2 regions of the Staphylococcus hsinchuensis genome follow, and region 2 is predicted to be linked to the other one. Evidence: a T-box and tRNA genes for the amino acid it is inferred to sense, from the RefSeq annotation. Region 2 holds a T-box; the other holds one or more tRNA genes.
What was found. A T-box is a leader RNA that pairs with one kind of tRNA and senses whether it is charged. The one in region 2 lies ahead of QQM35_RS09460 (valine--tRNA ligase), so its partner is inferred to be a tRNA-Val.

Region 1: it has a tRNA-Val gene. The T-box ahead of QQM35_RS09460 (valine--tRNA ligase) is inferred to sense a tRNA for this amino acid. The anticodon was not compared.

The regions. Positions count from the first base shown of each region.
Region 1 is NZ_CP128355.1:2,077,339-2,086,013, reverse strand. Features, by position in the region: rRNA gene QQM35_RS10460 (23S ribosomal RNA) at 1-1,789, shown strand, start outside; rRNA gene rrf (5S ribosomal RNA) at 1,867-1,981, shown strand; tRNA gene QQM35_RS10450 (tRNA-Val) at 1,990-2,065, shown strand; tRNA gene QQM35_RS10445 (tRNA-Thr) at 2,079-2,154, shown strand; tRNA gene QQM35_RS10440 (tRNA-Lys) at 2,161-2,236, shown strand; tRNA gene QQM35_RS10435 (tRNA-Leu) at 2,250-2,331, shown strand; tRNA gene QQM35_RS10430 (tRNA-Gly) at 2,335-2,409, shown strand; tRNA gene QQM35_RS10425 (tRNA-Leu) at 2,417-2,505, shown strand; tRNA gene QQM35_RS10420 (tRNA-Arg) at 2,517-2,590, shown strand; tRNA gene QQM35_RS10415 (tRNA-Pro) at 2,599-2,672, shown strand; tRNA gene QQM35_RS10410 (tRNA-Ala) at 2,690-2,765, shown strand; tRNA gene QQM35_RS10405 (tRNA-Met) at 2,805-2,878, shown strand; tRNA gene QQM35_RS10400 (tRNA-Ile) at 2,907-2,980, shown strand; tRNA gene QQM35_RS10395 (tRNA-Ser) at 2,992-3,084, shown strand; tRNA gene QQM35_RS10390 (tRNA-Ser) at 3,115-3,207, shown strand; tRNA gene QQM35_RS10385 (tRNA-Met) at 3,222-3,295, shown strand; tRNA gene QQM35_RS10380 (tRNA-Asp) at 3,305-3,380, shown strand; tRNA gene QQM35_RS10375 (tRNA-Phe) at 3,385-3,457, shown strand; tRNA gene QQM35_RS10370 (tRNA-Thr) at 3,465-3,540, shown strand; tRNA gene QQM35_RS10365 (tRNA-Tyr) at 3,547-3,630, shown strand; tRNA gene QQM35_RS10360 (tRNA-Trp) at 3,642-3,715, shown strand; tRNA gene QQM35_RS10355 (tRNA-His) at 3,718-3,790, shown strand; tRNA gene QQM35_RS10350 (tRNA-Gln) at 3,805-3,876, shown strand; tRNA gene QQM35_RS10345 (tRNA-Cys) at 3,882-3,955, shown strand; tRNA gene QQM35_RS10340 (tRNA-Gly) at 3,964-4,038, shown strand; tRNA gene QQM35_RS10335 (tRNA-Gly) at 4,048-4,122, shown strand; tRNA gene QQM35_RS10330 (tRNA-Gly) at 4,132-4,206, shown strand; tRNA gene QQM35_RS10325 (tRNA-Leu) at 4,247-4,330, shown strand; gene QQM35_RS10320 (hypothetical protein) at 4,673-4,966, opposite strand; gene QQM35_RS10315 (PTS transporter subunit IIC) at 5,325-6,392, shown strand; gene queG (tRNA epoxyqueuosine(34) reductase QueG) at 6,640-7,767, shown strand; gene trmL (tRNA (uridine(34)/cytosine(34)/5-carboxymethylaminomethyluridine(34)-2'-O)-methyltransferase TrmL) at 7,773-8,243, shown strand; gene QQM35_RS10300 (6-phosphogluconolactonase) at 8,423-8,675, shown strand, end outside.
Region 2 is NZ_CP128355.1:1,891,113-1,899,787, reverse strand. Features, by position in the region: gene hemL (glutamate-1-semialdehyde 2,1-aminomutase) at 1-348, shown strand, start outside; gene QQM35_RS09470 (AbrB family transcriptional regulator) at 444-1,541, shown strand; gene QQM35_RS09465 (DNA-3-methyladenine glycosylase I) at 1,624-2,190, opposite strand; T-box leader at 2,250-2,491, shown strand; gene QQM35_RS09460 (valine--tRNA ligase) at 2,534-5,164, shown strand; gene QQM35_RS09455 (folylpolyglutamate synthase/dihydrofolate synthase family protein) at 5,176-6,438, shown strand; gene QQM35_RS09450 (hypothetical protein) at 6,495-6,728, shown strand; gene QQM35_RS09445 (MerR family transcriptional regulator) at 6,843-7,601, opposite strand; gene QQM35_RS09440 (ketoacyl-ACP synthase III) at 7,767-8,675, shown strand, end outside.

The sequences.
Region 1 (8,675 bases), 190 kb from region 2:
TGCGTAATAGCTCACTAGTCGAGTGACACTGCGCCGAAAATGTACCGGGGCTAAACATATTACCGAAGCTGTGGATTGTCCGTAGGACAATGGTAGGAGAGCGTTCTAAGGGCGTTGAAGCATGATCGCAAGGACATGTGGAGCGCTTAGAAGTGAGAATGCCGGTGTGAGTAGCGAAAGACGGGTGAGAATCCCGTCCACCGATTGACTAAGGTTTCCAGAGGAAGGCTCGTCCGCTCTGGGTTAGTCGGGTCCTAAGCTGAGGCCGACAGGCGTAGGCGATGGATAACAGGTTGATATTCCTGTACCACCATGATTCGTTTTAAGCGATGGGAGGACGCAGTAGGATAGGCGAAGCGTGCTGTTGGAGTGCACGTCCAAGCAATAAGACTGAGTGTTAGGCAAATCCGACACTCATAAGGTCAAGTTGTGATGGGGAGAGGAAATTGTTTCCTCGAGTCGCTGATTTCACACTGCCAAGAAAAGTCTCTAGCTAGAATACTGGTGCCCGTACCGCAAACCGACACAGGTAGTCAAGATGAGAATTCTAAGGTGAGCGAGCGAACTCTCGTTAAGGAACTCGGCAAAATGACCCCGTAACTTCGGGAGAAGGGGTGCTCTTTAGGGTGCAAGCCCAGGAGAGCCGCAGTGAATAGGCCCAAGCGACTGTTTATCAAAAACACAGGTCTCTGCTAAACCGTAAGGTGATGTATAGGGGCTGACGCCTGCCCGGTGCTGGAAGGTTAAGAGGAGTGGTTAGCTTCTGCGAAGCCACGAATCGAAGCCCCAGTAAACGGCGGCCGTAACTATAACGGTCCTAAGGTAGCGAAATTCCTTGTCGGGTAAGTTCCGACCCGCACGAAAGGCGTAACGATTTGGGCACTGTCTCAACGAGAGACTCGGTGAAATCATAGTACCTGTGAAGATGCAGGTTACCCGCGACAGGACGGAAAGACCCCGTGGAGCTTTACTGTAGTCTGATATTGAAATTCGGCACAGCTTGTACAGGATAGGTAGGAGCCTTAGAAACGTGAGCGCTAGCTTACGTGGAGGCGTTGGTGGGATACTACCCTTGCTGTGTTGGATTTCTAACCCGCACCATTAATCATGGTGGGAGACAGTGTCAGATGGGCAGTTTGACTGGGGCGGTCGCCTCCTAAAGAGTAACGGAGGCGCTCAAAGGTTTCCTCAGAATGGTTGGAAATCATTCATAGAGTGTAAAGGCATAAGGAAGCTTGACTGCGAGACCTACAAGTCGAGCAGGGTCGAAAGACGGACTTAGTGATCCGGTGGTTCCGCATGGAAGGGCCATCGCTCAACGGATAAAAGCTACCCCGGGGATAACAGGCTTATCTCCCCCAAGAGTTCACATCGACGGGGAGGTTTGGCACCTCGATGTCGGCTCATCGCATCCTGGGGCTGTAGTCGGTCCCAAGGGTTGGGCTGTTCGCCCATTAAAGCGGTACGCGAGCTGGGTTCAGAACGTCGTGAGACAGTTCGGTCCCTATCCGTCGTGGGCGTAGGAAATTTGAGAGGAGCTGTCCTTAGTACGAGAGGACCGGGATGGACATACCTCTGGTGTACCAGTTGTCGTGCCAACGGCATCGCTGGGTAGCTATGTATGGACGGGATAAGTGCTGAAAGCATCTAAGCATGAAGCCCCCCTCAAGATGAGATTTCCCAACTTCGGTTATAAGATCCCTCAAAGATGATGAGGTTAATAGGTTCGAGGTGGAAGCGTAGCGATACGTGGAGCTGACGAATACTAATCGATCGAAGACTTAATCAATTTTTAAACGTTTTGTTTGGTTTCATTCATTTTACTTATTATCTAGTTTTGATTGTATAATTTCATACATTGCATTGTCTGGTGACAATGGCAAGGAGGTCACACCTGTTCCCATGCCGAACACAGAAGTTAAGCTCCTTAGCGCCGATGGTAGTCGGACTTACGTTCCGCAAGAGTAGGACGTTGCCAGGCAATTATTCGGAGGATTAGCTCAGCTGGGAGAGCATCTGCCTTACAAGCAGGGGGTCGGCGGTTCGAACCCGTCATCCTCCACCATTTAAATACATTAGCCGGCCTAGCTCAACTGGTAGAGCAACTGACTTGTAATCAGTAGGTTGGGGGTTCAAGTCCTCTGGCCGGCACCATGTTTTGAGCCATTAGCTCAGTTGGTAGAGCATCTGACTTTTAATCAGAGGGTCAGAGGTTCGAATCCTCTATGGCTCACCATTTGAATTTACATGCGGGTGTGGCGGAATTGGCAGACGCACTAGACTTAGGATCTAGCGCCTTACGGCGTGGGGGTTCGACTCCCTTCACCCGCATATGCAGAAGTAGTTCAGCGGTAGAATACGACCTTGCCAAGGTCGGGGTCGCGGGTTCGAATCCCGTCTTCTGCTCCATTATAGTGCCGGGGTGGCGGAACTGGCAGACGCACAGGACTTAAAATCCTGCGGTGAGAGATCACCGTACCGGTTCGATTCCGGTCCTCGGCACCATTTAAATTTTTGCGCCCGTAGCTCAACTGGATAGAGCGCTTGACTACGGATCAAGAGGTTATGGGTTCGACTCCTATCGGGCGCGTTAGTTTACGGGAAGTAGCTCAGCTTGGTAGAGCACTTGGTTTGGGACCAAGGGGTCGTAGGTTCGAATCCTGTCTTCCCGATAACCAAATAAAATATTGGGGGCTTAGCTCAGCTGGGAGAGCGCCTGCTTTGCACGCAGGAGGTCAGCGGTTCGATCCCGCTAGTCTCCACCATGTTTTTAATATAAATTAAATACTGATAAATTCAATATCGGCGGTGTAGCTCAGCTGGCTAGAGCGTACGGTTCATACCCGTGAGGTCGGGGGTTCGATCCCCTCCACCGCCATCATATTTTATTTATAAATTATATTTTAGGACCTTTAGCTCAGTTGGTCAGAGCTAACGGCTCATAACCGTTCGGTCGCAGGTTCGAATCCTGCAAGGTCCATATAATTTTTTGGAGGAATACCCAAGTCCGGCTGAAGGGATCGGTCTTGAAAACCGACAGGGGCTTAACGGCCCGCGGGGGTTCGAATCCCTCTTCCTCCGCCATTTTTACAATTTAATACTTTTTATTTTAATGGAGGAATACCCAAGTCTGGCTGAAGGGATCGGTCTTGAAAACCGACAGGGGCTTAACGGCCCGCGGGGGTTCGAATCCCTCTTCCTCCGCCATTAAATAACATTATCGCGGGATGGAGCAGTTCGGTAGCTCGTCGGGCTCATAACCCGAAGGTCGGTGGTTCAAATCCGCCTCCCGCAATTATATTTAGGTCCCGTAGTGTAGCGGTTAACACGCCTGCCTGTCACGCAGGAGATCGCGGGTTCGATTCCCGTCGGGACCGCCATTATGGTTCAGTAGCTCAGTTGGTAGAGCAATGGATTGAAGCTCCATGTGTCGGCAGTTCGACTCTGTCCTGAACCATTCATATGCCGGCCTAGCTCAACTGGTAGAGCAACTGACTTGTAATCAGTAGGTTGGGGGTTCAAGTCCTCTGGCCGGCACCATCTCATGGAGGGGTAGCGAAGTGGCTAAACGCGGCGGACTGTAAATCCGCTCCTTCGGGTTCGGCAGTTCGAATCTGCCCCCCTCCACCATTAGTTAAAATAGGGGCATATTTCAACGGTAGAATAGAGGTCTCCAAAACCTTTGATGTGGGTTCGATTCCTACTGCCCCTGCCATGGCGGTTGTGGCGAAGTGGTTAACGCATCGGATTGTGGTTCCGACACTCGTGGGTTCGATTCCCATCAACCGCCCTTAATAACATTAATGGGCTATAGCCAAGCGGTAAGGCAACGGACTTTGACTCCGTCACGCGCTGGTTCGAATCCAGCTAGCCCAGTTATTGGCGGCATAGCCAAGTGGTAAGGCAGAGGTCTGCAAAACCTTTATCACCGGTTCAAATCCGGTTGCCGCCTCCATGAAATATGCGGGAGTAGTTCAACTTTTAGAACACGTTCCTTCCCGGAACGAGGTATAGGTGCAAGTCCTATCTTCCGCTCCATTTTAATATGCGGGAGTAGTTTAACTCTTAGAACACGTTCCTTCCCGGAACGAGGTATAGGTGCAAGTCCTATCTTCCGCTCCATTTTAATATGCGGGAGTAGTTTAACTTTTAGAACACATTCCTTCCCGGAATGAAGTATAGGTGTAAGTCCTATCTTCCGCTCCATTTGATTGCTTCCGTTATGGAAGTTTTTTGTTTATCTAAAGCCGGTGTGGCGGAATTGGCAGACGCGCGGGACTCAAAATCCCGTTCCATTTATGGAGTGTCGGTTCGAACCCGACCACCGGTATTCATTTAACATCATAAAGCATCATTTTATTTTAGGAATCCCACAACCACGGGGTTCCGTTTTTTTATATAATCCATTAAGTATCAATATTTTGGACAACGAGTGGACAACAAGGCTATTTTTAAGTGGCCATTGTCCAAAAACACTTGAGACCGGTGGGACTCTAAGGATTGAGAGGTACAAAAAAATATTTTTATAGACATTGCCATAATTCAACTGTTTTTATTGTGGACGTTGTTCAGAATAGCTATTTTCTGTAAGATACAAAAGGTTAAAAGTCATAAAAGTAAAACCCCACCTTAAAAGGTGGGGTTTTTTATTTAAATTTATTTGGATATTTTTCTAATATTTCTTTTGGTATTTTATCTTTAGAAACTTTTTTGTATCTACGATAACTCCTTTACCATCTGTCGTATGTACACGTATGATGTCACCATGTTGATACTTTTGGTTTGAGGTTAAATCATATACTTTCATAGTATTGTCTTTAGCTACTAAGTTATAAGCTGTTTTATTATCAGAGGATATAACACCATAATAATATTCATCTTCGTTTAAGTATTGAAAACCACCTATAATCAAACCAATAAATAAGGCCGGGATAAGCAAAAGTATTATTATAAATAGTTTTTTCATGTTGTTCTCCTTTTCCTAGATTGAAAACTTATTATATATTTAATTGATAAAACAAACATCATACTTAAGCCTTATTTTGATTAATCCAATTTAAATGTCATATTTATATAAATTGGATTTATTTTTAATTTTTTTAAGCCTACACCTAATTCTAAAATTAAACAATTATTCTACTGATTTACGATAGCAATACGATTATTTTCAAGTTGTGAAGATTATCTCAAATTTATTTGAGAATGATAAGTCGTACGATGTTTATTTTTCTGAAACTATTTCTATATTTAATCAAAATTTATATTGTAGTTTTTGTTAATTTATAATATTATTAGTCTAATGTTTTAATACGGAGGTCAAAAGCATGTCGACAAGTAAAAATGCCTCAATGACAGGCAAACAATTTTTCAGTAATATTTTACAAGCGGTTGGAGCAGGGGTAGTTATTGCTTTGTTACCTAATGCGCTACTTGGGGAATTATTAAAGTTCTTTAAAACTGGTAACCTTTTATTGGAAAATATTTATCAATTTGTAGTACTCATTCAATCATTTATGGCTTTTATTATTGGAGTTTTAGCGGCACATCAATTTAAATTTAATGGCCCAGGTGCTGCTATGACTGGAGTTTCTGCCATGTTAGGCAGTGGTGCTGTTGTTATTTCTGAAGGTGGCTTTATGTTGAAAGGTATAGGAGATATAATTAATACGATTATTGTTGTTATTATTGCTTGTTTCTTCTATATGTTATTACAAAATAAGCTCAGTTCATTAGAAATGATTATTTTACCTGTTTTAATACCAGTACTAAGTGGAATCATAGGTATTTTTACTTTGAAATATGTTTCTCACATAACAAAAGCTTTAGGTAATATGGTAAATACATTCACAGAGCTCAATCCGTTGTTAATGTCTGTATTAATATGCGTAACCTATGCATTATTGATGGTTACACCTATATCAGTAGTGGCTATTGCAACTGCAATTAGTTTGTCTGGTTTAGGAAGTGGCGCGGCAAATATGGGTATTGTAGCTGCTTGTGTAACGTTCTTATTTGGTTCACTTCGCATTAATGGTGCTGGCGTGAATATCGTGTTATTGATAGGTGCAGCTAAAATGATGATTCCAGTTTACTTTAAGCATTTGATTATCGCTGTACCGCTAGCTATTAATGGTATTATATGTGGACTCGTTGCTTACTTTATCGATATTAAAGGCACGCCAATGTCTGCAGGATTTGGTTATACAGGTCTCGTTGGTCCTATTAATGCATTTAACCGTATGGATGGAGACCCAACAATGAATATTATACTTTTAGTTATAGGCTACTTAGTTATTCCATTTACTTCAGGATATCTTGTGCATCAATTATGTAAAAAGATATTACCTCGATATTCAGATGAAATATACAAATTTGAAATTACAAATCAATAAATTTATTTAATTAAGATCCAGTTTGCAAGTAATCTTGTAAACTGGTTTTTTAATAATATAAGCAACTTTTACGTTTACGAGTTTTCACATTTCCTTTAAAAATCATTAACAATATAGGAGTAATTTTAGAATAGAAATAGATAGTGAGAGTGAGGTACAAGTTTAAAATAGTAAATTCTCAATGCTTTTATTTAAAATAATGTGTTAAAATGTCACGTGTATGTTTTTTAATATGGGGTGTAAATTAGTGAATATTAAACAATTAAAGCAAGATGTAATTAACTATGCTCACTCAATTGGTATAGATAGTATTGGTTTTACAACGGCAGACCCTTTTGATGAGATGAAACAAAAGCTCGTTGATTATCATGAAAAAGGTTATGCTTCTGGTTTTGAAGAGTCAGACATAAATTTGCGTACAGAGCCTAAATTATCATTGCCAACTGCTCGGTCGATTATTGCAATTGCAGTCGGTTATCCAAATAAATTAAAGGGTGCCCCACGAAGTAAACGAGGAGACCGTAGAGGTATGTTTGCACGTGCTTCATGGGGTCAAGATTATCATACGATTATGCGAAAAAGATTGGATAAATTAGCAGAGTATCTCCAATCACGAGTGCCTGATGTAGAGATACAGTCGATGGTAGATACTGGCGTACTGTCAGATAGAGCAGTTGCAGAAAGAGCTGGGCTCGGATATGTAGGTAGAAATGGATTTGTCATAAATCCAGATTTAGGTACATGGACCTACCTCGGAGAACTGTTAGTTAGCATCCCGTTCGAGCCAGATGACCCACTACTTGATAGTTGTGGTGATTGTACGATTTGTGTTGATCGTTGTCCAACAGGCGCACTTGTAGGTGATGGTCAATTAAATAGTCAAAAGTGTATCAGTTTCTTAACCCAGACAAAAGGCTATTTGCAAGATGAATACCGTTATAAAATTGGTAATAGACTTTACGGCTGCGACACGTGCCAACAAGTTTGTCCTAGAAATAAAGGCATCAATACACAACATGATGATATCGTATTAGAACCTGAGATCTTGAAACCAAGACTTGTCCCATTATTGAAAATGAGTAACAAAGAGTTTAAAAATACGTATGGACATCTAGCAGGTGCATGGCGTGGAAAGAAACCTATACAGCGTAATGCTATAATCGCATTAGCACACTTTAATGAAGAATCAGCAATCCCGGATTTACAAGATGTGGCAATCAATGACCCACGCCCGATGATTAGAGGCACAGCATATTGGGCGATTGGGCAAATACAAGGAGAAACAGCCAGACCTTTTATTAATCAACATTATGATAAAGAGTTAGAAGAAGTCCAACAAGAAATGATTAAAGGGCTTGAAATGAGGAGCGAATAACAAAAATGACAAATCATATTGTATTATTTCAACCAGAAATCCCTGGTAACACCGGAACAATTGCGCGTACTTGTGCAGGTACTGATACAAACCTACATCTAATTAAACCATTAGGCTTTAGCACAGATGATAAGATGTTAAAACGTGCAGGATTAGACTATTGGGATACTGTAAATATCACTTATCATGAAAGTATAGAAGCGTTCTTTGAAGATACTGAAGGAGCTTATTATTTGATCACAAAATTTGGCGATCATATTTATTCAGATTTTGACTTTTCTGATGTGGAACAAGATCATTATTTTATTTTTGGAAGAGAAACGACAGGGTTACCTGATTGGGTTAAAGACGCATATAATAATACTGCGTTACGTATTCCAATGAATGATAATATTAGATCTCTGAACTTATCAAATACTGCATCTTTAATTATATATGAAGTTTTAAGACAGCAAGATTTTCCAAGTTTGAAATAAAAGTTAATAAATAAATGAAATATTTAGTTTAAATTTGTATAATGAAAGTAAGTAGTTTAAATGGCTAATTCGTAGACTTGAGTAATTGACTCTAATTAGTTTACTTATACAATGATACGGGTATGTATAAAAATAATACTATAACGTGTCTTAAAAGAATAAGAGGAGTGTAAATCGATATGGCAATGAATTTTAAAGTTTTAGAAAATGAACATGACGTAGCTGTATATACTGCAGACATTTTAAGAAAACAATTTAATAACAATCCAACAACAATCGCAGGTTTCCACCTTGCAAAAGAAAGTGCACCTGTATTAGATAAATTAAAGAAAAATGTTGATAGACATGCAGTTGATTTCAGTCAAGTAAACATTTTAGATTATGATGATAAAAAATCATATTTTTCTGCATTAGGCGTACCTGAAAGCCAAG
Region 2 (8,675 bases):
ACGTTAAGTCAATTAACGCCTGAATCTTACGATTATTTCAATCGTTTAGGTGATTTATTAGAAGAAGGACTAACTGAAGTATTTGCGAAACATAACGTGCCAATTACGATTAATAGAGCCGGTTCAATGATTGGTTATTTCTTAAATGAAGGGCCTGTTACCAACTTCGAACAAGCAAATGAAAGTGACCTTGAATTCTTTAGTCAAATGTACAGAGAGATGGCTAAAGAAGGTATATTCTTACCACCTTCACAATTCGAAGGTACTTTCCTTTCGACTGCTCATACGGAAGAAGATATTAAACAAACAGTACAAGCATTTGATCGAGCTTTAAGTAGATTAGTATAATCAACTTCAGTGCCCATGCATAAATTTTGCATGGGTACTTTTTTGTGATTAAATGCACATTGGAGCGTGACGATAAAGACGAAAGATGTGAGGACATGAAGATGCGATTAAAGAATAATATTATTGTATTCATTTTAGCACTTGTGATTAGTTTAATATTAAATGCTGTGCATATGTTACTACCATTTATGTTCGGACCTATCATTGCCAGTATTATTTGTGTAAAAGTTTTCAAAATGAAAGTAGAGTGGCCTCAATCCTTAGGTTTACTAGGTATGATATTACTAGGTGTACAAATTGGTTCAACATTTACTAAAAAAGTTATCCTCGAAATAAAGGATGATTGGTTATCAATTGTTTTCATTACCTTGATGCTATTAACCCTATCGATGATAATTGCATACTTCTTTAAGAAAATTGCAAAAGTAAATTATGAAACTGCAGTTTTAAGTGTCGTGCCCGGCGCCCTAAGTCAAATGTTGATTATGGCCGAAGAAAATAAAAAAGCTAATATTATGGTAGTGAGTTTAACTCAAACTTCTAGAATTATATTCGTAGTTATTTTAGTACCTTTAATATCATTTTTCTTTAAAGATTCAGGGTCCGGAAGTGCTGGAGCATCATCCGTGAAACCATTAACTCAAATGTTATCGCTTCCTAATGTAATAATATTAATTGTTGCAATTGCGCTTGTTTATTATATTATGGATAAGATTAAATTTCCTACTAAGCAATTGCTGGCACCGATTATAGTACTCATCGCGTGGAACTTAATTACAGGTATTAACTTTAAACTAGATAACTTCCTTATAGCAGGTGCACAAATTATTTATATGATTAGAATTGGTATCCAAATATCTAAATTGTTAGATCAGATGAAAGGCCGTGTCGCAGTAGCAATAGCTTTTCAAAATATATCATTAATATTGTTGTCATTTATCATGGTATTGATTATTTCAACATTTACGAAACATCCTATCAATGAATTGTTCTTAGGTGCAGCCCCTGGAGGAATGAGTCAAATTGTTCTTGTTGCAATAGAAACAGGAGCGGATGTCGCCCGAATTTCTAGTTATCACATCTTTAGAATATTCTTTATCCTATTCGTAATAGCACCATTAATCAGTTATCTCTTAAAATATTTAGCAAAATTAGATCTTCAGAAAGAAAAAAACGAAGAATCACAAAGGTGAAAATTCATATATAAATAAACTGTCGATTAACTACAATGTTGATCGACAGTTTTTCTAGAATAAGATATTTTCAATTTGAATGTTATATAGTTTGGTTGTTTGGATTATGAGGACAATCACGTAAGTGGGCGTTATATAAACCTGCTGCTTCTAAAAATGAAAATACTGTAACTGGACCTAAGAATTTAAAACCGTAACTTTTAAGTTTTTTAGATAAACGTGTTGCTCGTTCATCTACCGTAATACGGTCGCTTGAATGAATATACCCCATGTCTATTGGTTCATCATCTACGTATGACCATAGAAACTTACTAAAACTTCCATAATCTTCCTCAATTTTAAAATAACCTTTAGCTTGACTCACAATCGCTTCCAATTTCTTACGATTATGAACGATATTTGGAAATTCCATAAGTGCGTCTATATCACTCTCTGTCATCTGTGCAATTTTTTCTGGTTGAAAATCATGAAAGGCTGCTTCATAAGATGCTTTCTTTTTTAAAATAGTTAACCAAGATAAGCCTGCGTGTTGGGATTCAAGTGCTAATAATTTAAATAATTGATGACTATCATATAATGGTTTGCCCCAAACTTCATCATGATATTTTAAATAAACAGGATCTTTAGTACCAAAAGCGCATTCATTCATTTTTATTCCTCCTGTGGATTGACTTATTTTATTATCCATTATACTATAAATGATGAAAATGAATAATGTCGATTGGGAAGAGTAAATAGAGTTGAATTTCACAGAGAGTGCATATAGGCTGAGAATGTACATTTTACTTTGTTGAAGGTAGCCCAGAATAATCTTTGATTGAACGGCTGTGGAGAGTAAACAGTTAAAGTAGATGAAAGCGTGATTGAGCGTTAATCATAAATTAAGTGCTCGAGATGCATATTTCACATCTTGAGAATTTAGGTGGTACCACGGAATATCCGTCCTATATGATTTAGGACGGATATTTTTATATTTAAGGAGGATGTTGTAAATGGAGATGAAACCAAAGTATAACCCGAGCGAAGTTGAATCGGGTCGCTATGACCAATGGGTTAATAATGGTTATTTTGAAGCGGAAGGTAGTCAAACTAAAGAAACATATACGATCGTAATCCCACCTCCAAATGTGACTGGTAAATTACATTTAGGACATGCATGGGATACGACTTTACAAGATATCATTACACGTATGAAACGTATGCAAGGTTATGACACTTTATATTTACCTGGTATGGATCATGCAGGTATTGCGACTCAAGCTAAAGTTGAAGCTAAGTTAAACGAACAAGGTATTTCACGACATGATATTGGCCGTGAAAAATTCTTAGAACAAGCATGGGATTGGAAAGAAGAATACGCACAGTTTATTCGCAGTCAATGGGCTAAACTAGGATTAGGTTTAGATTATAGTAGAGAGCGTTTCACATTAGATGAAGGTCTTAGTAAAGCAGTTAAAAAGGTCTTTGTTGATATGTACAACAAAGGATTAATTTATCGCGGAGAATATATTATTAACTGGGATCCTCATACACGTACTGCATTATCTGATATCGAGGTTATTCATGAAGATGTACAAGGGAAATTCTATCACTTTAAATATCCTTATGCCGATGGTGATGGATTTATTGAGATTGCTACAACACGCCCTGAAACTATGTTAGGGGATACAGCTATTGTAGTTAACCCAGATGATGAGCGCTATAAAGATGTTATTGGTAAAAAGGTTATTTTACCTATCGTTGGGCGTGAATTACCAATTTTAGCAGATGAATATGTCGATAAAGAATTTGGTAGTGGTGCAATGAAAGTGACACCTGCACATGATCCAAATGATTTCGAAATAGGTAATCGTCATGACTTAGAACGCATCGTAGTTATGGATGAATCTGGTAAGATGAATCAACACGCTGATAAATATGAAGGTATGGATCGATTTGATTGTCGTAAACAACTTGTTGAAGACTTAAAGGCTGAAGATCTTGTTATAAAAATCGAAGAACATGAACATTCTGTCGGACATTCTGAACGTTCTGGTGCGATTGTCGAACCTTATTTATCAACACAATGGTTCGTTAAAATGAAACCACTTGCCGAACAAGCACTCAATAACCAAGATACTGATAACCGTATAGACTTTGTTCCGCAAAGATTTGAAAAGACTTTCAACCGTTGGATGGATGAAATAAGAGATTGGACGATTTCACGTCAGTTATGGTGGGGTCATCAAATCCCTGCATGGTATCACAATGAAACTGGTGAAATGTATGTAGGAGAAGAAGCGCCATCAGATATTGAGAACTGGACACAAGATGAAGATGTACTTGATACTTGGTTCTCAAGTGCTCTATGGCCGTTCTCAACTTTAGGTTGGCCAGATTTAGATAATGAAGATTATCATCGTTATTTCCCAACAAATGTATTAGTTACAGGATATGACATCATCTTTTTCTGGGTAGCTAGAATGATTTTCCAAGGATTAGAATTTACTGGGCAACGTCCATTTAATGATGTGTTACTACATGGCTTAGTACGTGCAGAAGATGGACGTAAAATGAGTAAATCCCTTGGAAATGGCGTTGATCCAATGGATGTTATTAATGAATATGGTGCAGATAGTTTAAGATACTTCCTAGCAACTGGTTCTTCACCAGGTCATGATTTACGTTATTCAACTGAAAAGGTTGAATCCGTATGGAATTTCATTAATAAAATATGGAATGCGGCACGATTTAGCCTCATGAACATTGGCGAAGAGTTTAAAGTTGAAGATGTTGATTTATCAGGCAACTTGTCATTAGCAGATAAATGGATTTTAACGCGATTAAATGAAACAATAAAAACAGTAACTGAGTTAAGTGATAAATATGAATTCGGCGAAGTTGGTCGTGCACTATATAACTTCATTTGGGATGAATTCTGTGATTGGTATATTGAAATGAGTAAGATTCCAATGAATAGTGATGACGAAAGTCAAAAACAAGTCACGCGTTCCGTATTAACTTATGTATTAGATAATACGATGAGAATGTTACATCCATTTATGCCTTTCGTAACAGAACAAATTTGGCAGAATCTTCCACATGAAGGTGACACAATTGTCAAAGCAGCTTGGCCACAAGTTAATGACGCGTTAGTTTTTGATGAAAGTAAGGAAACAATGCAACATCTAGTTGAGATTATAAAATCTGTAAGAACATCTAGGTTAGAAGTGGATACACCGTTATCTAAAGCGATACCTATTTTCATCCGTGCGAAAGATAGCAATATTAAACAAACATTAAATGACAATTCAAACTATATTGATCGTTTCTGTCATCCAAGTGAATTAACAATAGATACAGAAATCGACATTCCAGAAAAAGCTATGACTTCTATAACAACGGCGGGAGAAGTTGTGCTACCATTAGAAGGGCTCATAGATATGGATAAAGAGATAGCTAGATTAGAAAATGAACTTGTCAAATGGGAAAAAGAATTAGACAGAGTAAATAAAAAATTAGCGAATGAAAACTTTGTAAATAAAGCACCTGAAAAAATTATTAATGAAGAACGTGAGAAAAAACAAACGTATCAAGAAAAATATGACGGTGTTAAATTACGAATTAATCAATTAAAAGCATAGGAGTCGTAGAGATGAATTACCTAGACAGCTTATATTGGATACATGAACAAACTAAGTTTGGTGTGAAACCTGGTGTGAGACGTATGGAATGGATGCTCCAACGTTTGAATAATCCTCAAGAAAAGATCCGTGGTATTCATGTAGGTGGAACAAATGGGAAAGGTTCTACCGTTGCATACTTAAGAACTGCATTAGTAGAAAACGGATATCAAGTTGGAACATTCACTTCTCCATTTGTTGAGATTTTTAATGAACGCATCGGATTAAATGGAGAACCTATTTCTGATGATGCCATTGTCGAATTAGTGAAACATGTCAAGCCTGTCAGTGAAGCATTAGTACAAGAAACAGAATTAGGTTCAGCAACTGAATTTGAAATTATTACCACGATGATGTTTTTATATTTTGGAGAAATACATCCAGTGGATTTTGTCATAGTTGAAGCGGGTTTAGGCATAGCAAATGATTCTACAAATGTGTTTAAACCGATACTTTCAATACTTACAAGTATTGGTTTAGATCATACTGAAATTTTAGGAAATACATTTGCGGATATAGCTAGAGACAAAGGTGAAATCGTGAAGACAGAGACACCTGTAATTTACGCTGTTAAAAACGAGGATGCCTTAAAAATTATTCGAAATAACGTTGAAGAAAGAAATGCGATAGGTATCGAGTTAGATAGAGAAATTAGCGTTATTTCCGATGATGAAGAATTCACTTATCGTTACAAAGATTATGAACTTGAAAACTTATTACTAGATATGAAAGGTGAACACCAAAAAGAAAATGCAGCATTAGCAATAACAGCACTTATTGAAATGTATGAATCTAATATAGTAGATTTAGATTTTAATAAGATGATAAATGGTATAGAATCTGTAAGTTGGATAGGTAGAATTGAACAAGTTAAGGAAGAACCAATCATCATTTTAGATGGTGCACATAATGTAGAAAGTGTAGAAGCATTAACAGATACATTAAAAAAATATTATAAGATAGATAACATAGATATACTATTTTCAGCTATTCAAGGTAAACCATTACATGAAATGTTGGATCAACTTACTACGATTGCCTCAACGATGTATATTACTGAATTTGATTTTCCAAAGGGTTTAACAAAGGAAGAAATATACGAAGAATTACAATATGATGATAAAGAAATCATTTATGATTATGTTGACTTTATTGAAAACTATAACGGCGAAGGTTTAATAATTACGGGTAGTTTATATTTTATTAGTGACGTTAAAACTAAGGTTAAATTTTAATTATTTGCATCTAAGTTAATTAATATATTTTGTTTTGCTGGAAGGAGAAGTTTAATTTGAATAAAGACATTAAGTATCCACAATTGAGGCTATTGATTGATGTCATCGGTTCATTAGCAGCAGTAGGCTTTGTAATTATGATGGTATTCGGTAGTTATTTTAAAAATGACACAACTGGTTTTGAATTAGGAATCAATTTAACAGGAGAACTTATGCCAGTATCTATGACATTTTTAAGTATTGTAATTATTTGTGCGGTAGCTTCTATCGTCTTGCAAAGAATTAAATAATCCGGCTTTTTATGCAAAAGAGAGTGGACAGTAATCGAATTTTTAATGGAAAATTCGTGGTCACACCTAAATGAAAAAAGTCTGAGACACCTATTTTTGTCTCAGACTTTTGTTTTATTTATTTACGTATTCTGCAATTGCATCTCTTAAAAACTGCGTACCACCCTTAACGTGTTTATCATAATATGCAGTAAATCGTTCGTCTGCGATATACATTTCGGCTAACCCGAGATGTGCCTCTTTCGTGTATCTTGGCCAAGTGTAAGTCAGCCATTGACGATGCTTATCAGCGAGTAATTGCGCCTCTTCTGAAGTTGGGTCTTGTGTTTGATATGCATCTGCGAGTAATTCTAGTATTTCATGCTCTAATTGTTTAAATTGTTGGAAGTCTTTCTCGGACATTCCCATAACTTTCGCATTGCTCTTATCAATCATATCATTACCATATTTTTCTCTTATTTCATCCCCGTAAAGTGCTTCATTTTTATCAATCATGTCTTGTTTAAATCCTTCAAATTTTTCGTTATCATTCATAGTTACCTTTCCTTTATGGTAGGCTAGCGTTTTTTCAATTGTCGTGAGTATTTGGTCTAAACGATCTCGTTTAGCGGTTAATTTACGATGTTGTTCATCTAATGTTTCAATTTGGTTATACGATGGTTCGTTTAGTAATTTTTTTATCTGTTGTAGTGATAAATCTAATTCTCGATAAAAAACAATCTGTTGTAATACATCGACGTGTGTAGTTTGATAAATACGATAACCTGCTTGATTAATTCTTGATGGTTTGAGTAAATCAATTTCATCATAATAACGTAACGTACGTGGACTTACACCTGAAATTTTAGCTAGTTCACTAACTGTGTACTCCATAACATCACCTCCTACAATTGCAATATAAACTATGACGTAACGTAAACCTCAATACTAAAATAGCATATTTTTATACTAAGCATGTTTTTAATAATATTTGCTATTGTATATTGTTCAGTGGTAAGTTTTATGTAGATTAACTAAGGGTCAATAGGGGGATTATAAATGAATTCGTTAGCAAAAATTACAGCCCATGGGAAATATGTTCCGTCTAAAGTAATGACGAATGAAGATTTTGAAAAAATTGTAGAAACTTCTGATGAATGGATACAACAAAGAACCGGTATTAAAGAACGTAGAATTACTGCTGATAACGAATACACGAGTGATATGAGCTATCAGGCAATTTTAAATCTCAAAGAGAAGTACAATGTAGATTTAACTGATGTAGACATGATTATTAACGCAACAATGACACCCGACTATAAAACGCCAAGCGTAGCAGCATACGTACAAGCTAGACTTGGACTTAAACAATGTGGTTCATTAGATATTAATGCAGCCTGCGCAGGTTTTGCTTATGGATTGAATATAGCGAATGGGTTGATTACTTCTGGACAACATAAAAAGGTATTAGTGGTCGGGGCAGAGGCTTTATCAAAAATTACCGATTATAAAGACAGAAATACATGCATTTTATTTGGTGATGGTGCAGCAGCATTTTTAGTAGAATATAGTGAAGATGAAACGAGTTTCATCGCGAGTAGCACAGGTACTGATGGTGAAAAAGGGAAATATCTCTATAGTACAGATCTATCTAATAAGATGTTTGACGAAGACATGGAAAATCCTGGGTATATCGTACAAAATGGTCGCGGTGTATATAAATGGGCAGTTACTAATGTGCCACAAGTTATTCAAAACACATTATCTCAAACTGAATATAGTATAGATGATTTAAATTGGTTTGTACCACATAGTGCGAATGCACGTATGATTGAAGCAATTTGTAAAAAGTCTGGTATCAGTTATGACAAAGCATTAATGAGTTTACAATATTTTGGAAATACCTCTTCTGCAACGATACCTCTCGCAATTGATTTAGCAATGGAGCAACAAAAGTTAAATAAAGGA